Regions from separate parts of the Priestia sp. FSL R5-0597 genome, predicted to be linked through region 1. Evidence: riboswitches for the same ligand, from Rfam matches in the RefSeq annotation. Region 1 holds a riboswitch; each other region holds the start of a gene.
What was found. A riboswitch is a leader RNA that binds a small molecule or an ion and turns the genes downstream of it on or off. The one in region 1 is predicted to bind cyclic di-AMP.
Positions count from the first base shown of each region.

Region 2: another riboswitch for cyclic di-AMP. It lies ahead of MKX72_RS19295 (potassium channel family protein); the one in region 1 lies ahead of kdpF (K(+)-transporting ATPase subunit F).
Region 3: another riboswitch for cyclic di-AMP. It lies ahead of MKX72_RS02305 (cation:dicarboxylate symporter family transporter); the one in region 1 lies ahead of kdpF (K(+)-transporting ATPase subunit F).
Region 4: another riboswitch for cyclic di-AMP. It lies ahead of MKX72_RS20430 (dicarboxylate/amino acid:cation symporter); the one in region 1 lies ahead of kdpF (K(+)-transporting ATPase subunit F).

Region 1 is NZ_JBBOUZ010000001.1:3,019,561-3,021,761, reverse strand. It holds gene MKX72_RS15435 (undecaprenyldiphospho-muramoylpentapeptide beta-N-acetylglucosaminyltransferase) at 1-42, shown strand, start outside; cyclic di-AMP (ydaO/yuaA leader) riboswitch at 201-343, shown strand; gene MKX72_RS15430 (hypothetical protein) at 416-553, shown strand; cyclic di-AMP (ydaO/yuaA leader) riboswitch at 569-709, shown strand; gene kdpF (K(+)-transporting ATPase subunit F) at 1,001-1,087, shown strand; gene kdpA (potassium-transporting ATPase subunit KdpA) at 1,112-2,201, shown strand, end outside.
Region 2 is NZ_JBBOUZ010000001.1:3,665,993-3,668,193, forward strand. It holds gene MKX72_RS19290 (TrkH family potassium uptake protein) at 1-257, opposite strand, end outside; gene MKX72_RS19295 (potassium channel family protein) at 261-920, opposite strand; cyclic di-AMP (ydaO/yuaA leader) riboswitch at 1,045-1,189, opposite strand; gene MKX72_RS19300 (hypothetical protein) at 1,305-1,763, opposite strand; gene MKX72_RS19305 (Lrp/AsnC family transcriptional regulator) at 1,884-2,201, shown strand, end outside.
Region 3 is NZ_JBBOUZ010000001.1:425,840-428,040, forward strand. It holds gene MKX72_RS02300 (undecaprenyl-diphosphate phosphatase) at 1-384, shown strand, start outside; cyclic di-AMP (ydaO/yuaA leader) riboswitch at 658-797, shown strand; gene MKX72_RS02305 (cation:dicarboxylate symporter family transporter) at 904-2,163, shown strand.
Region 4 is NZ_JBBOUZ010000001.1:3,846,587-3,848,787, forward strand. It holds gene MKX72_RS20430 (dicarboxylate/amino acid:cation symporter) at 1-877, opposite strand, end outside; cyclic di-AMP (ydaO/yuaA leader) riboswitch at 1,058-1,212, opposite strand; gene MKX72_RS20435 (NAD(P)/FAD-dependent oxidoreductase) at 1,816-2,201, opposite strand, start outside.

The sequences.
Region 1 (2,201 bases):
GCCATTTCAATTCTTGTAAATGAAATTGAGAAAATGAGCTAAAAAAAGCGTTCTTATCTCCTCGATAAGAACGCTTTTTTCTTCTGAAATTATTATTTTAAAATAATGAATAAATATAGAAAAATAAAGCTTTTAAAATTTCAAAAAATGTTGTTGACAGTAAATTTTAACAGGAGTAAGATTACTCTCATGAAACGTTCCACTGTGAAACGCTGAGTCTTTTCTGAAAGAGAAGGAAAGAGCGGAGGACCCAATTATCAGGGGTGAATCTCTTAATTGAGTAGGGTTACTTTCTTGACCCGAACCCGTCAGCTAACTTCGTAAGCGTTAAGAGAGAGGATGGTGTAATCGTGGTCGTTTTCTATAACAGCGGATAGTACGCTCCTTTCAAAATATAGGTGAAAGGAGCGTCAGGATGCATTTATCTAAGCAAATGATTCAAATGATTGAATATCGGGCCATGTGCGATCAGCAATCTTTTGATCTAGCAAACCGCTATTTGTCTACGTTAGCTAATCAAAGTTTTAAACGCAGCAGTAAAAACTATTATTAAGTCTAAAAATTAAATAACAAAGATACGCTTAATCAATTATGAGCGGGGGACCCAATATTTTGTACGTATGTACTAGGGGTGAATCTCTTAACTGAGTAGGGTTACTTCCATAACCCGAATCCGACAGCTAACTCCGTAAGCGTTTTGGGAGTAAAAAATTCGTGTCAATCACGGCTTATTTGTCGTGCATTAAACCGCGGAAGAGAACTCTCTTCTGCGGTTTTTTAATGGAAAAAAATAGCATCACGTCTCACGGTTAGCTTTTTTGGACGTGATGCTTTATGAAAAGAAACCGTCACTAAACTTAGAAGCTATCATTTTTGTTAGGAAACAGTTAGGAGGGAGCAACTTGGATATGATCATGCTTGGAACGCTTGTCATATTAACAGCTGCTATGTACGGAATTATTTGCTGGTCGTCTCATGTAGTAGATGAAAGAGAGGAGAAGTGAACGTGTCGTTCATTTTGTTAGGTATTTCAGTTCTCGTTTTAATTTATTTAGTGTATGTACTGTTAAATCCAGAACAATTTTAATAAGCGGAGGAATAAAAAGTGGGGATTTTTCTACTATCAGTTGCGCTGCTGCTTGTTTTTGTAGCGCTTATTGCAAAGCCCGTAGGTATTTATATAGCGAATGTGTTTTCAAACGATAAAAACACTAGCTTGATAGGAAAGATAGAAACGGTGATGTTTAAAGCAGCAGGAATTAAAGGGCTTAATCAGACGTGGAAGCAATATGCATTTGCTCTTGTTTTGGCGAATACGTTTATGATTTTTGTGGTGTACCTTATCTTCCGGTTTCAAGGGGTACTGCCGCTTAACCCAAGCCACATCAAAGGAATGGATCCGGCACTTGCTTTTAACACGGCCATTAGTTTTATGACAAATACGAACTTGCAGCACTACAGCGGCGAATCAGGTTTGTCCTATTTCTCGCAGATGGCCGCCATTGTATTTATGATGTTTGCTGCACCAGCAACGGCACTTGCAGTAGCAATCGCTTTTATTCGTGGGCTAGCAGGGAAAGAAATGGGAAACTTTTTTGTTGATTTTGTAAAGTCAATTACGCGTATTTTACTTCCTATCGCTTTTATAACAGGCATTTTATTTATGTTTTTAGGTGTCCCTCAAACGTTAAGCGGAACGGTTACTGCCCATACAATAGAAGGGGCAACACAGCAAATAGCAAGGGGACCAGTTGCTTCTTTTCTTTCAATTAAAGAGCTAGGAAACAACGGAGGGGGATTTTTTGGTGTCAATTCAGCTCATCCATTTGAAAATCCTAACGCGTTGAGCAATGTATTACAAATCGTCCTTATGCTTTTATTGCCAACAGCACTTCCTTTCACATACGGAAAAATGATCGGACAGCGTAAGCAAGGCCGCATCTTATTTGTAGCGATGAGTATGCTGTTTATCGTTATTTTAAGCACAGCGTTCGTAACAGAGTGGGGCGGCAATCCAAGACTTGATGCTTTTCATTTAAATGAAGCGAACGGTTATATGGAAGGGAAAGAAGTCCGTTTTGGTGTCGGCATGTCGACGCTTTACGCCATCGTGACGACAGCAAGTGAAACAGGTGCAGTCAACACCATGCACGATACTCTTACGCCTCTTACCGGGTTGTTAACGCTTGGAAATATGATGT
Region 2 (2,201 bases), 650 kb from region 1:
ATAATGCCGAGACCGCCTATTTGAATTAACAGCATAATAATCGTTTGACCGATGACGGTAAAACGCGTACCTGTATCTACGACGGCTAAGCCGGTCACTGTCATAGCGGAAGTAGATGTAAAAAGGGCGTCTACCCACCGGATTGGCTCAGTAGTAGAAAAAGGCATCATCAATAGAAGAGCACCAATAATAATTCCTCCGCCAAAAATGGAGACAAGCAGCTGCGGAGGAGTGAGTTTAATGATTTGTTTTTTCATGAGTTAAACTCCTTCTTCTTCAAAACGGTTCAAATCGCGATTATGTCCGATAACAATCAGCATATCTCCTTGTTCAATTATTTCATGCGCGGTAGGCGAAATCACCATTTCCCCGTCTTTTCGCTGAAAGCCGATAATATTGCAGCCGTACTTGGCACGAATGTTCAAATCAAACAGCGTTTTATTATGAAGCTTTTTAGAAGCGACAATTTCGACAATACTATAATCCTTTGACAGTTCAATGTAATCAATGATCTTTTCTGACACCACGTGATGAGCAATCCGCTTCGCAATATCGCGCTCAGGATGAATGACTTTGTCCGCTCCTATTTTCTCCAGCACTTTTTGATGATACATATTCACCGCTTTTACCCATACTTGCTTAACGCCCATATCTTTTAAAAGCATCGTTGCAAGCACGCTTGCTTCAATATCGTCTCCAAACGAAATAAGAGCATGATCAACGTTACGAATGCCTAGCCCTTTTAAGCTAGCTTCATCAATTGCGTTCGCTTGCACGACATATGTAGCTGAGTTGCTATATTTCTTTACTACCTCCTGATTGCGGTCAATAGCGAGCACATCCACATCCAAATTAGCAAACTCTTCAACCAAACTGCCTCCAAAACGACCTAATCCCAATACAGCAAACTGTTTTTTCATAATGTATTTATTCCTTTCTTCAACTGCTGTGTGTTCTCTTAGCTTATACTTTTTCTAAAAAATTACATGTTTTTCTTAAAAAAAGCGCAAAAAAACACAGGAAGGCTCCTGTGTTTTTTCACACTCTTCCCCCTCAAAACGCTTGCGAAGTTAGCTGTCGGGTTCGGGTTTTAAGAGTAACCCTACCTTTTTAAGGATTCACCCCGGAGCACAATATGTGCGTAAATAATGGGTCCTCCGCTCCGTAATGGATTAAGCGATTTTTATTCAAATGTCTATGATCTATTTTTTAGAATAATCGATTCGATTCATGATACGTTTCACTTCACGAAAGCTATCTTACTCCTGTGGATTTTGTCTGTCAAGATATTTTTAGGGAAGACATCACTTGCGCTGCAAACTGCAAAAATCATATAAATCTAAACCGACAATCAGTTTGTGAAATTGATCAAACAAATTAATAACGGCCAAAAGCTCTAATAGCTGCGTATCACTGTAAAATTTCTTTAATTGATCCATATCAGCATCCGTCAAATCCCTTGGACGCACTCGGTATACATCTATAAATCGAAACAGCAGTCGATCTTTTTCTTCCAGCTCTTTTTCTCTTAACACTTTTTGATTAAGCGTCTTATCGCCTACATATGACATGCTCATACACGTCTCACAGCCGTTAACACCTGCTAGATAAAGCCTGATTTTTTCCTTAGTCTCTCTTTTTACTATATCACTGTTCCAAAGCTTGTCGTATAGCTCATCATACAACCTTTTTACATCTGGAATTAAATTCAGTGCTTTTTCAAAATTTGTTCCCTCTTCGTTTGTTAACAAAACTCTTGCCATTTTTTACTCACTCCTTTTTAATTATTATAGTAAGAAAAATGGAGATTTCAGATAACAAATAAAACATATTATCTGCTGTTACTAATCAAATGAAACATTAATATGAAAGAAGGTTTTCAATTGAAAATTGATGAAATTGATTTATCGATTTTGCAGGCACTGCAGCAAAACAGCCGTCTTTCCTTAAGAGAGCTAGGAAAACAAATTAACCTGTCTCCTCCTTCAGTGGCAGAGCGAGTAAGACAGCTAGAGAGCTTTGGTATTATAAAAGGATATACAATCGATATTGATTATGAAAAGCTGCAGTTGCCCGTCTCGTGTTTTATTGAAGTAACCATGAAAAACGGAGAGCACGAGCGTTTTAAAAGATTTATTTCTCAGTATCCCTATGCTTTATTCTGTGAACGCATCGCCGGACAGGCTTGCTTCATTACAAAG
Region 3 (2,201 bases), 2.6 Mb from region 1:
GAGACGGTGGACCAAATGTCTTATGGACAAGCACTAGGTATAGGACTGTTTCAATGTATTGCTCTTTGGCCAGGTTTTTCTCGTTCAGGCTCAACGATTTCAGGAGGGGTTCTTCTTGGAATGAGCCATAAGGCAGCCGCAGATTTTACATTTATTATGGCAGTGCCAATTATGGCAGGAGCAAGTGGACTTTCATTGGTTAAAAACTGGCAGTATTTCACATCAGATGCACTACCGTTTTTTATTGCTGGTTTTATCAGCGCCTTTATTTTTGCGCTTATATCGATTCGCTTTTTCTTAAAATTAATCAACCGCATTAAATTAGTTCCGTTTGCCATTTATCGAATTATCTTAGCGGCTATTCTATATTTTGTATTTTTATAAAATAAATAAGCGTATTTTATAGACATTTAAACTTCTGATAAAGACTTAAAAAGCAAGAAAAAGCTATTGCAACATTGCAATAGCTTTTTTGCATAAATATATATTATTGTCTTTTGAAAGCGTTTTATAAACATGGGTATTGACAAAACGTGTCGAAAAATAGTAAATTAATATTTGTGCAGTATAAAGTTAAGTAAAAGTAAGACTTCTGTTTAGTTTTATTGACTGTAAAAAACGTATGACAACGTATAGATCGTTTTAATTTTATAAAAATTGAATAATAAGCTTAATCGTATAGAGCGGGGGAATCATTATCGGCAGTAAAGCTGCCTTGGGGTGAATCCTTACAAAAGGTAGGAAACTCTCAATTCCGAATCCGACAGTTAACCTCGTTTGCTTTATTGAGAGAAAGAGCCCAAAATAGCGTAAGTAAAAGGCTGTTCTTTCTTAAGAATAGTCTTTTTTTGTTTTTTCAGAAAAGTATATACAAATGTCATACATCTTTGGGGAGGTACATCTATGAAAAAAATTCGTTTTGGTTTGGCTACGCAGATTTTTACCGGTTTAATCCTCGGTGTTCTTGTAGGAGTAATTTGGTTTAACGATCCGCGTGTAGTAACATACCTGCAGCCGCTGGGAGACTTGTTCTTAAGATTGATTAAGATGATTGTTATTCCAATTGTTATCTCAAGTTTAGTCGTTGGAGTTGCAGGAGCAGGTAGCGGTAAACAGGTCGGAAAGCTGGGCGTTAAAACCATTCTCTATTTTGAAATTATTACAACTTTCGCAATTGTAATCGGTGTATTGATTGCTAATATTTTTCACCCTGGACAAGGTGTAGACATTCATTCAGCACAGAAGAGTGATATTTCACAATACGTTGAAACATCCGAACAGCAAGAAGGAAAGTCAGTGGCTGAAACGTTCTTACACATTGTTCCGACAAACTTTTTCCAGTCAATTGTTGAAGGGGACATGCTAGCAATTATCTTTTTTACAGTATTGTTCGCACTTGGAGTAGCGGCAATTGGAGAAAGAGGAAAGCCTGTTGTTCAATTCTTTGACGGCGTTTCTCACGCAATGTTTCACGTGGTAAACCTAGTAATGAAAGTGGCTCCGATTGGAGTATTTGCTTTAATTGGTGTAACAGTTTCGAAATTCGGTTTAGAGTCACTTCTTTCATTAGGAAAGCTTGTTATCTTAGTTTACTTAGCGTTAATTTTCTTCCTACTTGTTGTATTAGGAGGAATTGCGAAATGGGCAGGAATTAACATTTTCCACTTATTCCGCTATATGAAAGATGAACTGTTGTTAGCATACAGTACATCTAGTTCTGAGACAGTTCTTCCGCGAATTATGGAAAAACTTGAAAAGATGGGCTGTCCAAAAGCTATCGTATCGTTCGTTGTACCAATTGGTTATACATTTAACCTAGATGGTTCTGTTCTCTATCAAGCGATTGCAGCGTTATTCTTAGCGCAGGTGTATGGTATTGATTTAACGATCGTTCAACAGCTGACGCTCATTCTGGTATTGATGGTTACATCTAAAGGAATGGCTGCGGTGCCAGGAACATCATTTGTTGTATTACTGGCTACTCTTGGAACAATCGGCGTTCCGGCAGAAGGATTAGCCTTCATTGCGGGAGTAGACAGAATCATGGATATGGCACGTACGGTTGTTAACTTAGTAGGAAACACACTAGCAGCAATTGTGATGTCTAAATCTGAAGGCAAATTTGACCCTAAAAAAGGTACAGAGGTCATGAGAGCCGGCTAATTTATAAATTAAAAAGCTACTTATTCTATTCAAAAAAT
Region 4 (2,201 bases), 830 kb from region 1:
GCTGAACAAAACTGCTGATAGACTCGGGGACACGAAGATTTTTTTGCGCCACATTCATTGAAATCGGAAGCGTTGCATTACTGCTTGATGTACTGAATCCAACTGTCATCGCAGGAGCAAACCCCTTAAAAAATTCAATAGGGTTACGTCTGGCCATAAGAGCGACTGATCCCCCATATGTTACGATTGAATGGATGAACAGCGCGAGCACGACTACAATCATGTATAGCCCCATCGCTTTAATTGCCTGCCAGCCTTGACTTCCAACCGCGGTTGCAAGAAGCCCAAATGTTCCGTACGGAGCAAACTTCATCACTAGATTCACAAGGTACATCATCAATTCATTTCCTTGCTCAAGTAAATTGTAAAGTCCTTTTGTTTTACTTCCAAGCATCGTGATACCAAAACCGATAAAGATAGAGAAAACGATAAGTTGAAGCATATTCCCTTCAGCCATCGCTTGAATTGGATTGACTGGAATCATATTTAAGAATGTCTCTCCAACAGGTGGTGCTTTTTCAGCTTCAAAAGAAGCGTTTTGTGTATCAAAAGATCCAAATGTACCCGGTTTAATTGCATACGCTAAAATTAAACCGATAATAATTGCAACGGTTGTTGTCACTAGGAAGTAGGAAACTGTTTTTGCCCCGATTCTTCCTAATTTTTTAGGATCTCCTAAACCTGCTACACCTAACGTGATAGAGAAAAACACAATTGGTACAACAAGCATTTTAATTAAGCTTAAGAAAATTTGGCCAAGCGGTGTAAACAAGTACTTGTCCAGCGGAGCAAAAGCACTTGGAGCAAAAGCATTGATTAACACTCCTACAATAGCACCAGCAATTAGCGCGATAATAATCTTTGTCGATAGCTTCATAGATTTACCTCCCGTAAATAAATTATATTAGAATGATTCTAACTACCATACTTATTTTACCATGCATTGAGGGCGATAACACTCAAAATATACAATATATTAAAAATTTTCAGATTAATAGTTTAGGAATATTTTTAGCTATACAAAAAACCATGAGAATATCATGGTTTCATAGACCTGTTATTCCCTCACTGAATGCTTACGGAGTTAGCTGTCGGATTCGGGTATGTGAGTTACCCTACTTGATTCATTCAAGATTCACCCCAAGTACATTACGCACAAATATGGGTCCTCCGTTCTCTTATAAAACAAAAGAGATTAAGCAAATAATTTTCTTTAATATTTTTGCATGATAATAATTGTTACTTTAATTAAAATTCATTTTATATGTTTCTGTCAAGTTTTTATTCAAAAATAATGCATGATTTTATCGTAAAAAGTTGAGAATTGTTATATTTTAAAATATTTACATCATATTTCAATAAACTAAAAACACCTATTTAACAAGACTTACAATCTAATGAATAAAAAATTAATTCAAAAAATAGTTTATAAAGTGAACTTTCTTCTCATTAATATCATTCATAAATATGTATAATTATTCTAACATCCATGTACTTTACTGCTTCCATAAATATTTTACTTATCAAAAAAATAACTCTTTCCAACTGTTGATTTTATCCTTGTACTGCTTGATATACACTCCTTAAAATTTCACTGACTTTATTGATGCGAAGAAATCGACATTATCAATTCCCCTTATTCTACTTAATTCTGCTCAAGATAGAAGTATAGATTTCCTACTATCTTTTAAAAAAGGAGCGGGTAATTATCATATAAAACTATCGGAGTTGGAACGGTACAAGTTCTTTACTTTTTACTTATTCCCTCTCGTTATTTAACCCATAAAAAAAAGAGGCCGTGACGGCCTCTTTTTTTTATACAGTAACAGGTTCAGAACTTGCTTTACGATTCTTTAATTTTTCAACAATGTCACGAGCTACCCACACACCACACGCACTTGCCTGCGCGAGTCCTCGCGTAATACCAGCTCCGTCTCCTCCCACGTATAAACCGGAAATTTCAGTTTCAAACTTATCGTTTAACTTCGGACGGGCGGAGTAAAATTTCGCTTCCACACCGTAAAACAGCGTATGTTCAGATGCTAACCCAGGCGTTACATGATCCAGTGCTTCTGTCATTTCAATTAAGCTTTTCATTGTATTGTATGGAAGCACTAAACCCAAATCACCAGGGACAGCTTCTTTTAACGTTGGTTCTAAAAAGCCTTCTTTAATTCGATTCGTTGTTGAACGGCGCCCCT